3 regions of the Streptomyces sp. NPDC096339 genome follow, and region 3 is predicted to be linked to each of the others. Evidence: riboswitches for the same ligand, from Rfam matches in the RefSeq annotation. Region 3 holds a riboswitch; each other region holds the start of a gene.
The links. A riboswitch is a leader RNA that binds a small molecule or an ion and turns the genes downstream of it on or off. The one in region 3 is predicted to bind cyclic di-AMP.

Region 1 (4,259 bases), on a different contig from region 3:
TACCCCGCCGTTATGCGAAAGGTGCAGCCTCATGCGTTCCGGGAACGGCCGCCACAGACGCCCCCGTCAGGTGCCCGCGATAGTCGTCACTGCCGGAGTCACCGGCTCCGCGCTGGCTCTGCCGCTGCTCGCCGCCACCGGCGCGAGCGCGGCCGACACCTCCACGTGGGACAAGGTCGCCGAATGCGAGAGCGGCGGCAGCTGGAGCGCCAACTTCGGCAGCGGTGCCTACGGCGGCCTCCAGTTCACCCAGGATGAGTGGGCGGAGGCCGGCGGCCTCGACTTCGCCGAGCGGGCCGACCTCGCCAGCCGTTCCCAGCAGATCGCCATCGCCGAACGGGTGCTCGCGGCGAAGGGCCCGCAGGCGTGGCCCATGTGCGCGGCGCCCGCCGGACTGGACGCCCAGGGCCCCGCCGCGGTGGTCGACCCCGGCCGGCCGGGCAGCGTCAAGCCCGCGCCCTCCCGCCCCGACGACGTCGTGCCGCCCTCCGGAGCCGTACCGCCGTCCACCGACTTCGGGGCCCCGACCCCGGGGATCGCCGACGGACCGCTCGGACCGAACCTCGGACTGCCCGTCATGCCCCCGGCCGACCTCCCCGTTGAGGAGCCCACGGTTCCGGGCAACTCGAACAACCCGGGCGACAAGGGCAATCAGGGCAACCCGGGCGGTCAGGGCAATCAGGGCAACTCGGGTAAGCCCGCGGACCCGGGTGTCCCGACCACACCTCCCACGACGGCGCCGACCGACCCGACCCTGCCTCCGGTCAACCCGACCAACCCGGTCGACCCGAGCGCCCCCACGGCGCCTGACGCCACGACGGCACCGTCCGCCACGCCCGGTGAGGGCAGCGGCAAGCACCGTGGGGCGCCCGCCGCCGAGGTGCCGGTCGCGCCTGACGCCGCGTCGGAGCCCGTCTACACGGTGAAGACGGGCGACAACCTGGCGGCCATCGCGGATGCCAAGGGGGTCAAGGGCGGCTGGAACGCCCTTTACAAGGCCAATGAGCAGGTCATCGGTGGGGACGCCAACTTGATCAAGCCTGGACAGAACCTGGATCTAACCGGCAAATAAGGGCACTTCACCGGACCGGTAAGAGTTGATTGTCCGTTTTCTGTAAGTGAGACATGTGTCTCTTCCGGTCAACTGGCGTGTCTCGCCTCGGGGCTTGCGCAAACCCCGTCCTCACCTGCGCAAACACCCCCGAGAAGGGCGCAAGTAGGGGCCGTTTCTCCCCGATGTCGCGCGTTGAACATCGGGGAGAGACCTGCCTACCTTCTGAATCGCCCGCCACCGCGGGCTCCTTCGACCGCATCGCCGAGTCCTGCCGGCGGACGGGGGGAACAGTCGTCGCGTCAAGCGCCGAAGGCAGGAGCGGGGGAACCAAGGTAGGCGCCGGGCGCGGCCGTTGAGAGACGGCGGCAACCGGCTAGGGGTCAAGACGTGCGCTAGGTCGCACGGCCGGGCAACTCATCCGCCCGAACCCGACAGCTCACCTCGTAGGCGTCGGTGAGGAGAACCTCATGCTGCTTTCCGGCAAGGGCAAGCACCGTCGCGCCACCAAGGCCGTCCGCATCGCCACGCTCGCCGGTGTCGCCGGCGCCGTCGTCGCCGCGCCGCTGATGGCCGCGGGCACCGCGAGCGCCGCCACCGCGGGCGAGTGGGACCGCGTCGCCCAGTGCGAGTCCGGTGGCAACTGGTCCATCAACACGGGCAACGGCTACTACGGCGGCCTGCAGTTCTCTTCCTCCACCTGGGCCGCGTACGGCGGCAAGGCGTACGCTCCGCAGGCCAACCAGGCCTCGAAGTCCCAGCAGATAGCCATCGCGGAGAAGGTCCTCAAGGGCCAGGGCAAGGGCGCCTGGCCGTCCTGCGGCGTGGGTCTGTCGAACTCCTCCTACGCCGGCGGCGGCTCGACCGAGACCCCGAAGACCGAGACCAAGAAGACCCAGCCGAAGAAGACCGAGACCAAGAAGGCCGAGACCAAGAAGGTCGAGACCAAGAAGGCGGAGACCAAGCGCTCCGAGGCCCCGGCCCCGACCACCCGCTCCGAGCGCACCGAGGCCCCCAAGACGGGCAACGGCTCGTACGAGGTCAAGGACGGCGACACCCTGGGCGCCATCGCCGACGCCAACGGCGTCAAGGGCGGCTGGGAGAAGCTCTTCGAGCTGAACAAGGACATCGTGTCCGACGCCGACCTGATCTTCCCCGGTCAGAAGCTGAAGCTCAGCTGAACAATGCGGCAATAGCCGCAGGCGTCTTCACCACACGTAACAGCCCCACCGCCCGGCGCGCCTTCCCCTCCACGCGCCGGGCGGTGGCGTGTGTACGGGCCAAGGCGCCTTCCTCCAGAGTCGTATGTCCTGGAACGGTGGTATTCGGGCCCTTTTTCGTCCCAGGACCCGGGCGGTCGGCGGGCCGAGTGCCCGGAGCCGGTTAGGCTCTAAGCGGCAAGGCCGTCCCACGGCCTGACATGCCGCCGCACACCCAGCGTCACATCCCAGAAGGAGATGCTCGTGCCGTCCATCGACGTCGTCGTAGCCCGGGAAATCCTGGACTCCCGAGGCAACCCCACGGTCGAGGTCGAGGTGGGCCTCGACGATGGCAGCACCGGCCGTGCTGCAGTTCCGTCCGGTGCCTCCACCGGTGCATTCGAAGCCGTAGAGCTCCGTGACGGTGACCCCAACCGTTACCTCGGCAAGGGCGTCGAGAAGGCCGTCCTCGCCGTCATCGAGCAGCTCGGCCCCGAGCTCGTCGGCTACGACGCCACCGAGCAGCGCCTGATCGACCAGGCGATGATCGACCTGGACGCCACCGAGAACAAGGGCTCCCTCGGCGCCAACGCCATCCTCGGTGTCTCCCTCGCCGTGGCGCACGCCGCGTCCGAGGCCTCCGACCTTCCGCTCTTCCGCTACCTCGGCGGCCCGAACGCGCACCTGCTGCCCGTTCCGATGATGAACATCCTCAACGGTGGGTCGCACGCCGACTCCAACGTCGACATCCAGGAGTTCATGATCGCCCCGATCGGCGCGGAGTCCTTCTCCGAGGCGCTGCGCTGGGGTGCCGAGGTCTACCACACCCTCAAGAAGGTCCTGCACACCAAGGGCCTGTCCACCGGTCTCGGTGACGAGGGCGGCTTCGCCCCCAACCTGGAGTCCAACCGCGCCGCGCTCGACCTCATCGTCGAGGCCATCAAGCAGGCCGGCTACACCCCGGGCAAGGACATCGCGCTCGCGCTCGACGTCGCCGCGTCCGAGTTCTACAAGGACGGCAAGTACGAGTTCGAGGGCCAGTCCCGCTCGGCCGCCGAGATGACCGACTACTACGCCGAGCTCGTCGAGGCGTACCCGCTCGTCTCCATCGAGGACCCGCTGTTCGAGGACGACTGGGCCGGCTGGAAGACCGTCACCGAGCGCATCGGCGGCAAGGTGCAGATCGTCGGCGACGACCTCTTCGTCACCAACCCGGAGCGCCTGGCCCGCGGCATCGAGGAGGGCTCCGCGAACGCCCTGCTCGTGAAGGTGAACCAGATCGGTTCGCTGACCGAGACCCTCGACGCCGTCGAGATGGCCCAGCGCAACGGCTTCAAGTGCATGATGTCGCACCGCTCCGGTGAGACCGAGGACGTCACCATCGCCGACCTCGCCGTCGCCGTGAACTGCGGTCAGATCAAGACCGGTGCCCCGGCCCGCTCGGACCGCGTCGCCAAGTACAACCAGCTGCTGCGCATCGAGGAGATCCTCGACGACGCCGCGGTGTACGCGGGCCGCTCCGCCTTCCCGCGCTTCAAGGGCTGATCCGGACCTCCGGGTCTAGCCTCCGTACGTCCCCGCACTCGGTCCCGTACCGTGTGCGGGGACGTATTGGTTGGTACGTGTACGTGTACACAGGGGAGGCGGATCAATGGCCGGGAACCGGGATCGGTTCTCCACCTTCTCCACCGCGACCAGGCTCAAGCAGCTCGGCGAGCGGACCGCCGCCCACGTCTACCGCTCCCAGTCGCGCCGTCAGGTCCGCCGCAGCCGGCTCACCGGACGCGCGGCCCTGCTGGTGCTCGTCCTCTGTACGCTGGTCGTCGCCCTCGCGTATCCGATGCGCCAGTACGTCTCCCAGCGCTCGGAGATCGCGGAGCAGCAGAAGGCGGCCGCCGCGGCGCGGGACCGCCTGGAGCGGCTCCGCGACGAGAAGGCCCGCTGGCAGGACGACGCGTACGCCGAGCAGCAGGCGCGCAAGCACCTGCACTTCCTGCGCCCGGGGGAGA
Region 2 (4,259 bases), on a different contig from region 3:
GGAGATGGAGCGCGCACAGGCACAGCTGGAGCGCGAGTGGCTGGACCGGCTGAGCACGGTGGCCGGCCGCGCGGACGAACTGTGCCGTTTCGCGGTGCTGTTCGGCGACCCGCAGCTGGCGCTGACCGCCGTCCAGCGGGTCCTCTCCGTCACCGCGGAGGAGGTGCAGGCCGTGGCCGCGGCCCGACTGCGCCCCGACAACCGCGCGGTCCTGGTCTACGAGCCGCTGCCGGGCTCCGAGGAGTCCGCCGAGTCCGACGAGAGCGACGAGAACGAGGGGGCGGAGCAGTGAGCGACACCGCAGCCGTCACGATGACCTTCCACCCGCGGCCGCAGGCCGGCGAGGCCAGGCCGTGGGCCTTCCCCGCCCCCGAGCGGGGGGTGCTGCCGAACGGCCTCACCCTGCTGCGCTGCCACCGGCCGGGCCAGCAGGTCGTCGCCGTCGAGATCAACCTGGCCGCCCCGCTGGACGCGGAGCCCGAGGGCCTGGACGGCGTGGCCACCATCATGGCCCGCGCGCTCTCCGAGGGCACCGACAAGCACTCCGCCGAGGAGTTCGCCGCCGAGCTGGAGCGCTGCGGGGCCACCCTCGACGCGCACGCCGACCACCCGGGCCTGCGGGTCTCCCTGGAGGTCCCGGCCTCGCGCCTGCACAAGGCCCTGGGGTTGCTCGCCGAGGCGCTGCGCGCGCCCGCCTTCGCCGACAGCGAGGTCGACCGGCTGGTGCGCAACCGGCTCGACGAGATCCCGCACGAGCAGGCCAATCCGCAGCGCCGGGCCGCCAAGCAGCTCTCCAAGGAGCTCTTCCCGGCCGCCCTGCGGATGTCCCGCCCGCGCCAGGGCACCGAGGAGACGGTCGCCCGGATCGACGCCACCGCCGTACGCGCCTTCTACGAGGCCCACGTACGCCCCGCCACCGCCACCGCGGTGGTCGTCGGCGATCTCACCGGCATCGACCTGGACGCCGTGCTGGCGGACACCCTGGGCACCTGGACGGGCGACCTCGCCGAGCCGCTCCCGGTGCCCCCGGTGACCGCGGACGACACCGGTCGCGTGGTCATCGTGGACCGGCCCGGCGCGGTCCAGACGCAGCTGCTGATCGGCCGTATCGGGCCGGACCGCCACGACCGGGTCTGGGCGGCCCAGGTGCTCGGCACGTACTGCCTGGGCGGCACCCTCACCTCCCGCCTGGACAAGGTGCTGCGCGAGGAGAAGGGCTACACCTACGGCGTCCGCGCCTTCGGCCAGGTGCTGCGCTCCACCGCGGACGGCAAGGGCGCCTCGATGCTCGCCATCAGCGGCTCGGTGGACACCCCGAACACCGGACCGGCCCTGGAGGACCTCTGGAAGGTGCTGCGCACCCTCGCGGAGGGCGGCCTGACCGACGCCGAACGGGACGTGGCGGTGCAGAACTTGGTGGGCGTGGCCCCGCTGAAGTTCGAGACGGCGGCCTCGGTCGCCGGCACCCTCGCCGACCAGGTCGAGCAGGAACTCCCGGACGACTTCCAGGCGCAGTTGTACGCGCGGCTCGCCGAAACCGGCACCGTTGAGGCCACTTCGGCGGTCGTGAGCGCCTTCCCGGCGGACCGGCTCGTCACGGTGCTGGTGGGCGACGCGTCGCTGATCGAGGAGCCGGTGCGGGCCCTCGGCATCGGTGAAGTGAGCGTCGTCACCAACTGAAGTGACCCACTGAGGTCCCCAACTGGGGCCTGAACGGCGCTTCTTGAAGGGGCCCGGGCGGCTTGACCGCCTGGGCCCCTTTTGTCCGTTTGGTAGGGGGGTTGCCTGTTTGCGGTGTGGCGTACGCAACAAAAAGGCGTGTCTGTTTGGTGATTGGCTGATGATCCGCCTAGCGTCGGCCGTGCTGTCCGTCAGTTGTACGCGCCGCATCCGCGGCACCGGACAGCGATCGCCGAGTCCCCGTCAGGCGCGAGCCTGGGGAGCCGGGGACCCACATCAGTCCCTGGGGTGAATCGGACCGCCTCGCAAGAGGAGGCCCGTAGGAGACCTTCCTGCTCCGAACCCGTCAGCTAACCCGGTAGGCGAGAAGGAAGGAAAGGATCAGCCCCTTCATGGCGTTTGGCAGTCGTCCCGCCGGCTCCGGTAAGCACCGTGGTTCCAGCCGTCTGAGCCGCAAGACCGCCGGTTACGCCGGCATAGCCGCCCTCGCCACGACCGGCGTCGTCGGCACCATCGCAGCCCCGGCCTTCGCCGCGGACAACGGTGGCAACAACCACTCGCAGGACAACACGCTCGGCGCGGTCGTCGTCGCCGACGAGCTCCCGGGCGACATCGCCGAGCAGGCCGACTCCCAGCAGCGCGCCGCCGAGCACGCCGCCGCCAAGGCGCAGGCCGAGGCCGACGCCCGGCAGCAGGCCGCCGAGGCCAAGCGTCTCGCCGAGGCCAAGGCGAAGGCCGAGCGCGAGGCCGCCGAGCGCGCGGCCCGCGAGGAGGAGCGCAAGCGCCTCAACACCTTCGTCGCCCCGGTCGACGGCTCCTACGTCTCCACGCAGTACCACGCGGGCGGCGGCATGTGGTCCTCCGGCAGCCACACGGGCATCGACTTCCACGCCGACGAGGGCACCTCGGTCCACGCGGTGGGCGCCGGTGTCGTCGTCGAGGCGGGCTGGGGCGGCGCGTACGGCAACAACGTCGTCATCAAGCACAACGACGGCACGTACACGCAGTACGGCCACATGCTGCGACTGAACGTCTCCGTCGGCCAGCAGGTCACCGCGGGCCAGCAGATCGGCCTGTCGGGCTCCACGGGCAACTCCAGCGGCCCGCACCTGCACTTCGAGGCCCGCACCGGCGCCAAGTACGGCTCGGACATCAACCCCCTCGCCTACCTGCGCTCGCACGGCGTCGACCTCTGAGCGACTCCGCTCCGTCGCTCCGCCCGCTCCACCGAAGGCCCCGGCTCCCCGAGCCGGGGCCTTCGTGTTTTGGGGGGCTTCCCGGGGCTTCCCGAAGCTTCCCGTGGTTTCCCGAGGTTTCCCATTTCCGGACGCTCTCGGAAATCATCGTGTGTTGCAATAGAGTCGCAGCAGTGGTGGCACCAATGAGGGTGTGAGTCGGAAAAGGCGGAGGTTCGGTCTTGCGTATTCCTGCGCACGCGGTATGCACGGCAATTCGCGACGACATCGTCTCCGGGGTCTTCGGGCCGGGCGGCAGGCTGACCGAGGAGGTCCTGGCCCGCCGGTACGGAGTCTCCCGCGTCCCGGTCCGTGAGGCACTGAGGACCCTGGAGTCCGAGGGGTTCGTGACCACGCGGCGGCACGCGGGGGCCTGCGTGGCCGAGCCGACGGAGCAGGAGGCCGCCGATCTGCTGGAGCTGCGGATGCTGCTGGAGCCGCTCGCCGCGGCCAGGGCGGCCCGGCGGCGCACCGAGGCGCACCTCAAGGTGCTGCGGGGGCTGGTCAGGCTGGGCCAGGAGCGGGCCAGGCGGGGCCAGGGGGAGGATCTGCGGTCCCTGGGCGGCTGGTTCCACGAGACGCTCGCGCAGGCCTCGGGCAGCCCGGGACTGATCGCGCTGCTCACCCAGATGCGGTACAAGGTCGCGTGGATGTACGTGGTCGAGGCGCCGGCCCGGCCCGTGGAGTCCTGGGCGGAGCACGGCGCGGTGGTGGACGCCGTGGCCCGGGGCGACGCGGAGCGGGCGCGTGCGCTGGCGGCGGTCCACGCGGAGCGCGCGGCGGGGGCGCACCGGCTGCGGATCCGGTCGGCGGTGAGCACTTCGCAACCTGCCGTAAACATGTCGAGCGGCCGGCATTAACAGGGGCCGTATACAAAGGGTGGGCGCCGGTTTTCCGTGGGCGGAATTCGGGCTGTTTGTGAATTCGCTGCGCGCGGTGCGGATCGCTGCGCGATGCGGGCTGCTTTTGGTGCGGGTAATTCCGGCGAGTTCAATTCGGCTGCGCCGGTCCTTTGCGCCGGTCCTTTGCGCGGGTGCGGCCGGCTTCGGGTCGGGGGGTGGGGCGGGCCGGCGGATTCGGGTGCGGCTCCGCCGCCGGGGCTCCGCCCCGGACCCCGCTCCTCAAGCGCCGGAGGGGCTGGTTCGTCCCCGGCCTCGACTCGCAGGTGCGCGCGGGGGCCGGCCCCGACAACGGAGCCGCGCCGGACGGCGCTGCCGGTGGACGGCCGAAGCCGCGGCCCCCAGGAGGGGGCCGCGGCTTCGGTGGGTGTGGTGTGGCGAACCCGAAGGGTCAGACGGTCTCGGGGAGCTCCTCGAGACCCTCGGCGACCAGCTTCGCGAGGCG
Region 3 (4,259 bases):
CCACAGCCCGCACCTGGACCGGGTCTTCTTCGGCAACAGCGGGACCGAGGCCGTGGAGACGGCCCTGAAGTTCGCCCGGTACGCCACCGGGCGAACGAGGATCCTGTACTGCGACCACGCCTTCCACGGACTGACCACGGGCTCGCTCTCGGTCAACGGGGAGAGCGGCTTCCGCGACGGTTTCGCCCCGCTGCTCCCCGATACGAGGATCGCGCTCGGGGACCTGGCAGCCCTGGAGCGAGAGCTCCGCAAGGGAGACGTGGCCGGCCTCGTCGTCGAGCCGATCCAGGGCAAGGGGGTCCTCGCGGCCCCGCCCGGATTCCTGTCGGCCGCGCAGGAACTGCTGCACCGGCACAAGGCACTGCTGATCGCGGACGAGGTGCAGACCGGCCTGGGACGTACCGGCGATTTCTACGCCTACCAGCACGAGCCGGGCGTGGAGCCGGACCTGGTGTGCGTGGCCAAGGCGCTGTCGGGCGGCTACGTGCCGGTCGGCGCGACCCTCGGCAAGGACTGGATCTTCAAGAAGGTCTACTCCTCCATGGACCGGGTGCTCGTGCACTCCGCGAGCTTCGGCTCCAACGCGCAGGCGATGGCCGCCGGGCTCGCGGTGCTCTCGGTCATGGAGGACGAGGAGATCGTGGCGGGCGCCCGGGCGATGGGCGACCTGCTGCACGGGCGGCTGGCCGCGCTCGTGGACGAGTACGAACTGCTCCACGAGGTCCGCGGGCGCGGGCTGATGATCGGCATCGAGTTCGGCCGGCCGACCTCACTGGGGCTGCGCAGCCGCTGGACGATGCTCCAGGCGGCCCGCAAGGGGCTCTTCGCGCAGATGGTCGTGGTGCCCCTGCTCCAGAAGCACCGGATCCTCACCCAGGTCTCCGGGGACCATCTGGAGGTGATCAAGCTCATCCCGCCGCTGATCGTGGACGAGCGCGACGTCGACCGGTTCGTCGTGGCCTTCCGCGCGGTCATGGACGATGCGCACGGCGGCTCGGGGCTCATGTGGGACTTCGGCAGGACCCTGGTCAAGCAGGCGGTCGGCAACCGCTGAGCGGGGCGGAGGGGGCGGCGCCCGGTGTGCGCTCCCCCTCCGACCGGCACGTCAGTCGAGCAGCCGCTCGCGCAGCCGGCTCCGGGTCCCGGGCGTGAGCCCGAGGCCCTCCTCCAGGTAGCGGTCCACCCCGCCCCAGGTCTCCTCGATGGTGTCGAAGGCCGCGACCAGGTATTCGGCGCGGGCGTCGAAGAGCGGGGAGAGCAGCTCCATCACCTCGGGGGAGCGGGCCTCGGCGGACTCGTCGCTCCGGCGGACCCGGTAGCGGCGGTGCGGGGCGTTCGACTCCAGGTAGTCCGCGACGATCGCCTCGCGCTCGACGTCCAGCGCCAGCAGGGTGACGGCGATCGACAGGCCGGCCCGGTCCTTGCCGGCGGCGCAGTGCATGAGCGCCGGCACGCTGTCCTCGGCGAGGGCGTGCAGGACCCGGCTGTGCTCGGCGGTGCGGCTCTTGATCATCGCCCGGTACGAGTTCGTCATCCGGGCGGCGGCCTTCCCGTCGCCCAGGATCGTGCGGAGCTGTTCGAGATCGCCGTCGCGGACCATCTTCCAGAACTCGCGACCGTCGGCCGGGTCCGAGAGCGGGATGTTGACGTTCCGCACGCCGGGCAGTTCCACGTCCGGGCCCTCCAGCGCGTGGTCGGCGCCGTTGCGGAAGTCGAAGACGGTGTGGAGGCCGAGCGAACCGAGGAATTCTGTATCGGTTTCAGTGGCATGCGCCAGATGTCCGCTTCGGAACAGTCGTCCCGTCCTGACCCTTCGTCCATCAGAAGTCGGCAATCCGCCCACATCGCGGAAATTGCGCACTCCGGACAGTTCCGGCTCCTGTATCTGCTGGGTCAAGGGAACTCCTCCGCTTCGTGATGCTGCTTCTGGGTGCTCTGTCCGAATTACACTACTTGGCGACAACTTGCCATAAGCGGAGGCGAGATCGGGCGCGTCCCCGTGAGCCAGATCATACGGTGACCGTGAGTGCCTGATCGCGAAAGCCGAATGCCCGCGCCGGAGCGGTTGTTGGCGGACGGGAATGGACGGAGGGTGACCGGCATTCCCCCGGTTTCCCGTCCCTGTGATTCCGTCAGGAAATTCGCGGCTTGTTCGGCACGGCCTTTTGGGATTACGTTCGCGACCGATCCGGGTGGATCGCCGAATCCTGCCGCCGCCCGGAAACCGCACTCGACCATTCACGCGCGGCAGGAGCGGGGGAACCAGGTAAGCCGCTGTCCCGGAACTCAAGCCCGGGACGGCTAGGGGTGAAGCCGTACATGTTCCGTTCATGTGCGGCCGGACATCTCCAGTCCGAACCCGACAGCTCACCTCGCAGGCACCGGAGAGGAATGCGACATGCCTGCAAAGGGTAAGCACCGCCGCCCCAAGTCCCTTTCGATATCGCGCGGCTTCGCCGTCGCCGGTACCGGTGGCGCGGCCCTCGCGCTGCCGCTGATGGGCGCCGCCGGCGCCCACGCGGCCGGTGCCCCGGCGGCCGCCACGACGGCCCGGGCCGTCGAGGCACCCGTGGCGGCCCCGCAGGTCTCCGCCCCGCTCCGGGCAGAGGCCGCGCCGACGGCCTACACGGTCGTCCCGGGTGACTACCTCTCCAAGATCGCCGCCGAGCGCCACCTGTCCGGCGGCTGGCAGCAGCTCTACGCCGACAACCGCGAGGCGGTCGGCGCCAACCCCGATCTGATCCACCCCGGCCTGAAGCTGAACCTCGGCGGTGCGGCCGAGGCGGCCCCGGCTCAGGCTCCGGCTCCGGCGGAATCCGCCCCGAAGGCCGCTCCCAGGACCGCGCACAAGGCGGCCCCGAAGTCCGCTCCTCAGGCGGCCGAGCAGGCGCCCGAGCAGGCGGCCCCGGCGCAGCAGGAGTCCGCGGTCGAGGCCCCCGCGGCCAAGACGTCGGCCTCCGGCTTCGTGGCCCCGCTCGCCAGTACCGGCATCTCCACCCAGTACAAGGTCGCGGGCAGCATGTGGTCCTCCGGCTACCACACCGGTGTCGACTTCATCGCGAGCTCCGGCACCACGGTCCGGGCCGTCGGCGCGGGTACCGTCGTCTCGGCCGGCTGGGGCGGCGCGTACGGCAACGAGGTCGTCATCCGGCACGCGGACGGCAACTACTCGCAGTACGGCCACCTCTCCTCGCTGTCCGTCTCCGTCGGCCAGAGCGTCACCGCGGGCCAGACCATCGGCCTGTCCGGTTCCACCGGCAACTCCACCGGCCCCCACCTGCACTTCGAGATCCGCACGGGCCCGTCCTACGGCTCCGACATCGACCCGCTGAGCTACCTCCGCGCCAAGGGCGTCAGCATCTGACGGCGGCCGCCGCAGGAGCGCAGGCACACGTGAGGCCGGGACCCGAGGGGGGTCCCGGCCTCACGTGTACGTATTCCTTATCCCCCGGGTGGTAAAGATCACGGCCCGTCAACCCCTCATTACGTTGGCGTAGGTTGGTTACGAGAGTGAAGGATGTCGTCTCGTGGCAGCGACGACGACGAAACCCAAGACCATCGGCTCGTACGCGGCGATCGGGGACAGCTTCACCGAGGGCGTGGGGGACCCGGGACCCGGGGACACTTATCTCGGCTGGGCGGACCGGCTCGCCGTGCTCCTGGCCGACCGGCATCCAGAAGGCGAATTCCGGTACGCGAACCTGGCCGTGCGCGGCAAACTCCTCGACCAGATCGTGGCCGACCAGGTCCCGCGGGCCAAGGCGCTCGCGCCGGACCTCGTGACCTTCTGCGCGGGCGGCAACGACATCATCCGGCCCGGCACCGACCCCGACGACGTGGCGGAGCGCTTCGAGGCGGCCGTGGCCGACCTCGCCGGAGCCGTCGGCCGGGTCGTGATCACCACCGGCTTCGACACCCGGGGCGTACCGGTCCTCAAGCACCTGCGGGGCAAGGTGGCGACGTACAGCGTCCACGTCCGCGCCATCGCCGACCGGTACGACTGCCCGGTCCTCGACCTCTGGTCCCTGAAATCAGTACAGGACCGAAGGGCGTGGGACACCGACCGGCTGCACCTGTCGCCCGAGGGGCACACCCGGGTCGCGCTGCGCGCCGCCCAGGTGCTCGGACTGGACGTGCCGGCCGACCCCGACCAGCCGTGGCCGCCGGAGCGCCCGCGCGGATCGGTCGACGTGACCCGGGACAACATCCACTGGGCGCGAGAGCACCTGGTTCCCTGGATCGGCCGGCGGCTGCGCGGG

Region 1: it holds a riboswitch for cyclic di-AMP, as region 3 does, so the genes downstream of both, ACIQ5Y_RS28250 (transglycosylase family protein) here and ACIQ5Y_RS32765 (peptidoglycan DD-metalloendopeptidase family protein) in region 3, are expected to answer to the same signal.
Region 2: it holds a riboswitch for cyclic di-AMP, as region 3 does, so the genes downstream of both, ACIQ5Y_RS30580 (M23 family metallopeptidase) here and ACIQ5Y_RS32765 (peptidoglycan DD-metalloendopeptidase family protein) in region 3, are expected to answer to the same signal.

Annotation. Positions count from the first base shown of each region.
Region 1 covers NZ_JBIWFI010000027.1:90,967-95,225, forward strand. The annotation lists gene ACIQ5Y_RS28245 (transglycosylase family protein) at 32-1,072, shown strand; cyclic di-AMP (ydaO/yuaA leader) riboswitch at 1,349-1,519, shown strand; gene ACIQ5Y_RS28250 (transglycosylase family protein) at 1,522-2,232, shown strand; gene eno (phosphopyruvate hydratase) at 2,509-3,795, shown strand; gene ACIQ5Y_RS28260 (septum formation initiator family protein) at 3,902-4,259, shown strand, end outside.
Region 2 covers NZ_JBIWFI010000032.1:32,161-36,419, reverse strand. The annotation lists gene ACIQ5Y_RS30590 (M16 family metallopeptidase) at 1-292, shown strand, start outside; gene ACIQ5Y_RS30585 (M16 family metallopeptidase) at 313-1,680, shown strand; cyclic di-AMP (ydaO/yuaA leader) riboswitch at 1,901-2,060, shown strand; gene ACIQ5Y_RS30580 (M23 family metallopeptidase) at 2,073-2,876, shown strand; gene ACIQ5Y_RS30575 (GntR family transcriptional regulator) at 3,098-3,775, shown strand; gene ACIQ5Y_RS30570 (HPr family phosphocarrier protein) at 4,206-4,259, opposite strand, start outside.
Region 3 covers NZ_JBIWFI010000037.1:25,819-30,077, forward strand. The annotation lists gene ACIQ5Y_RS32755 (aspartate aminotransferase family protein) at 1-1,054, shown strand, start outside; gene ACIQ5Y_RS32760 (tyrosine-protein phosphatase) at 1,106-1,897, opposite strand; cyclic di-AMP (ydaO/yuaA leader) riboswitch at 2,189-2,394, shown strand; gene ACIQ5Y_RS32765 (peptidoglycan DD-metalloendopeptidase family protein) at 2,399-3,364, shown strand; gene ACIQ5Y_RS32770 (SGNH/GDSL hydrolase family protein) at 3,528-4,259, shown strand, end outside.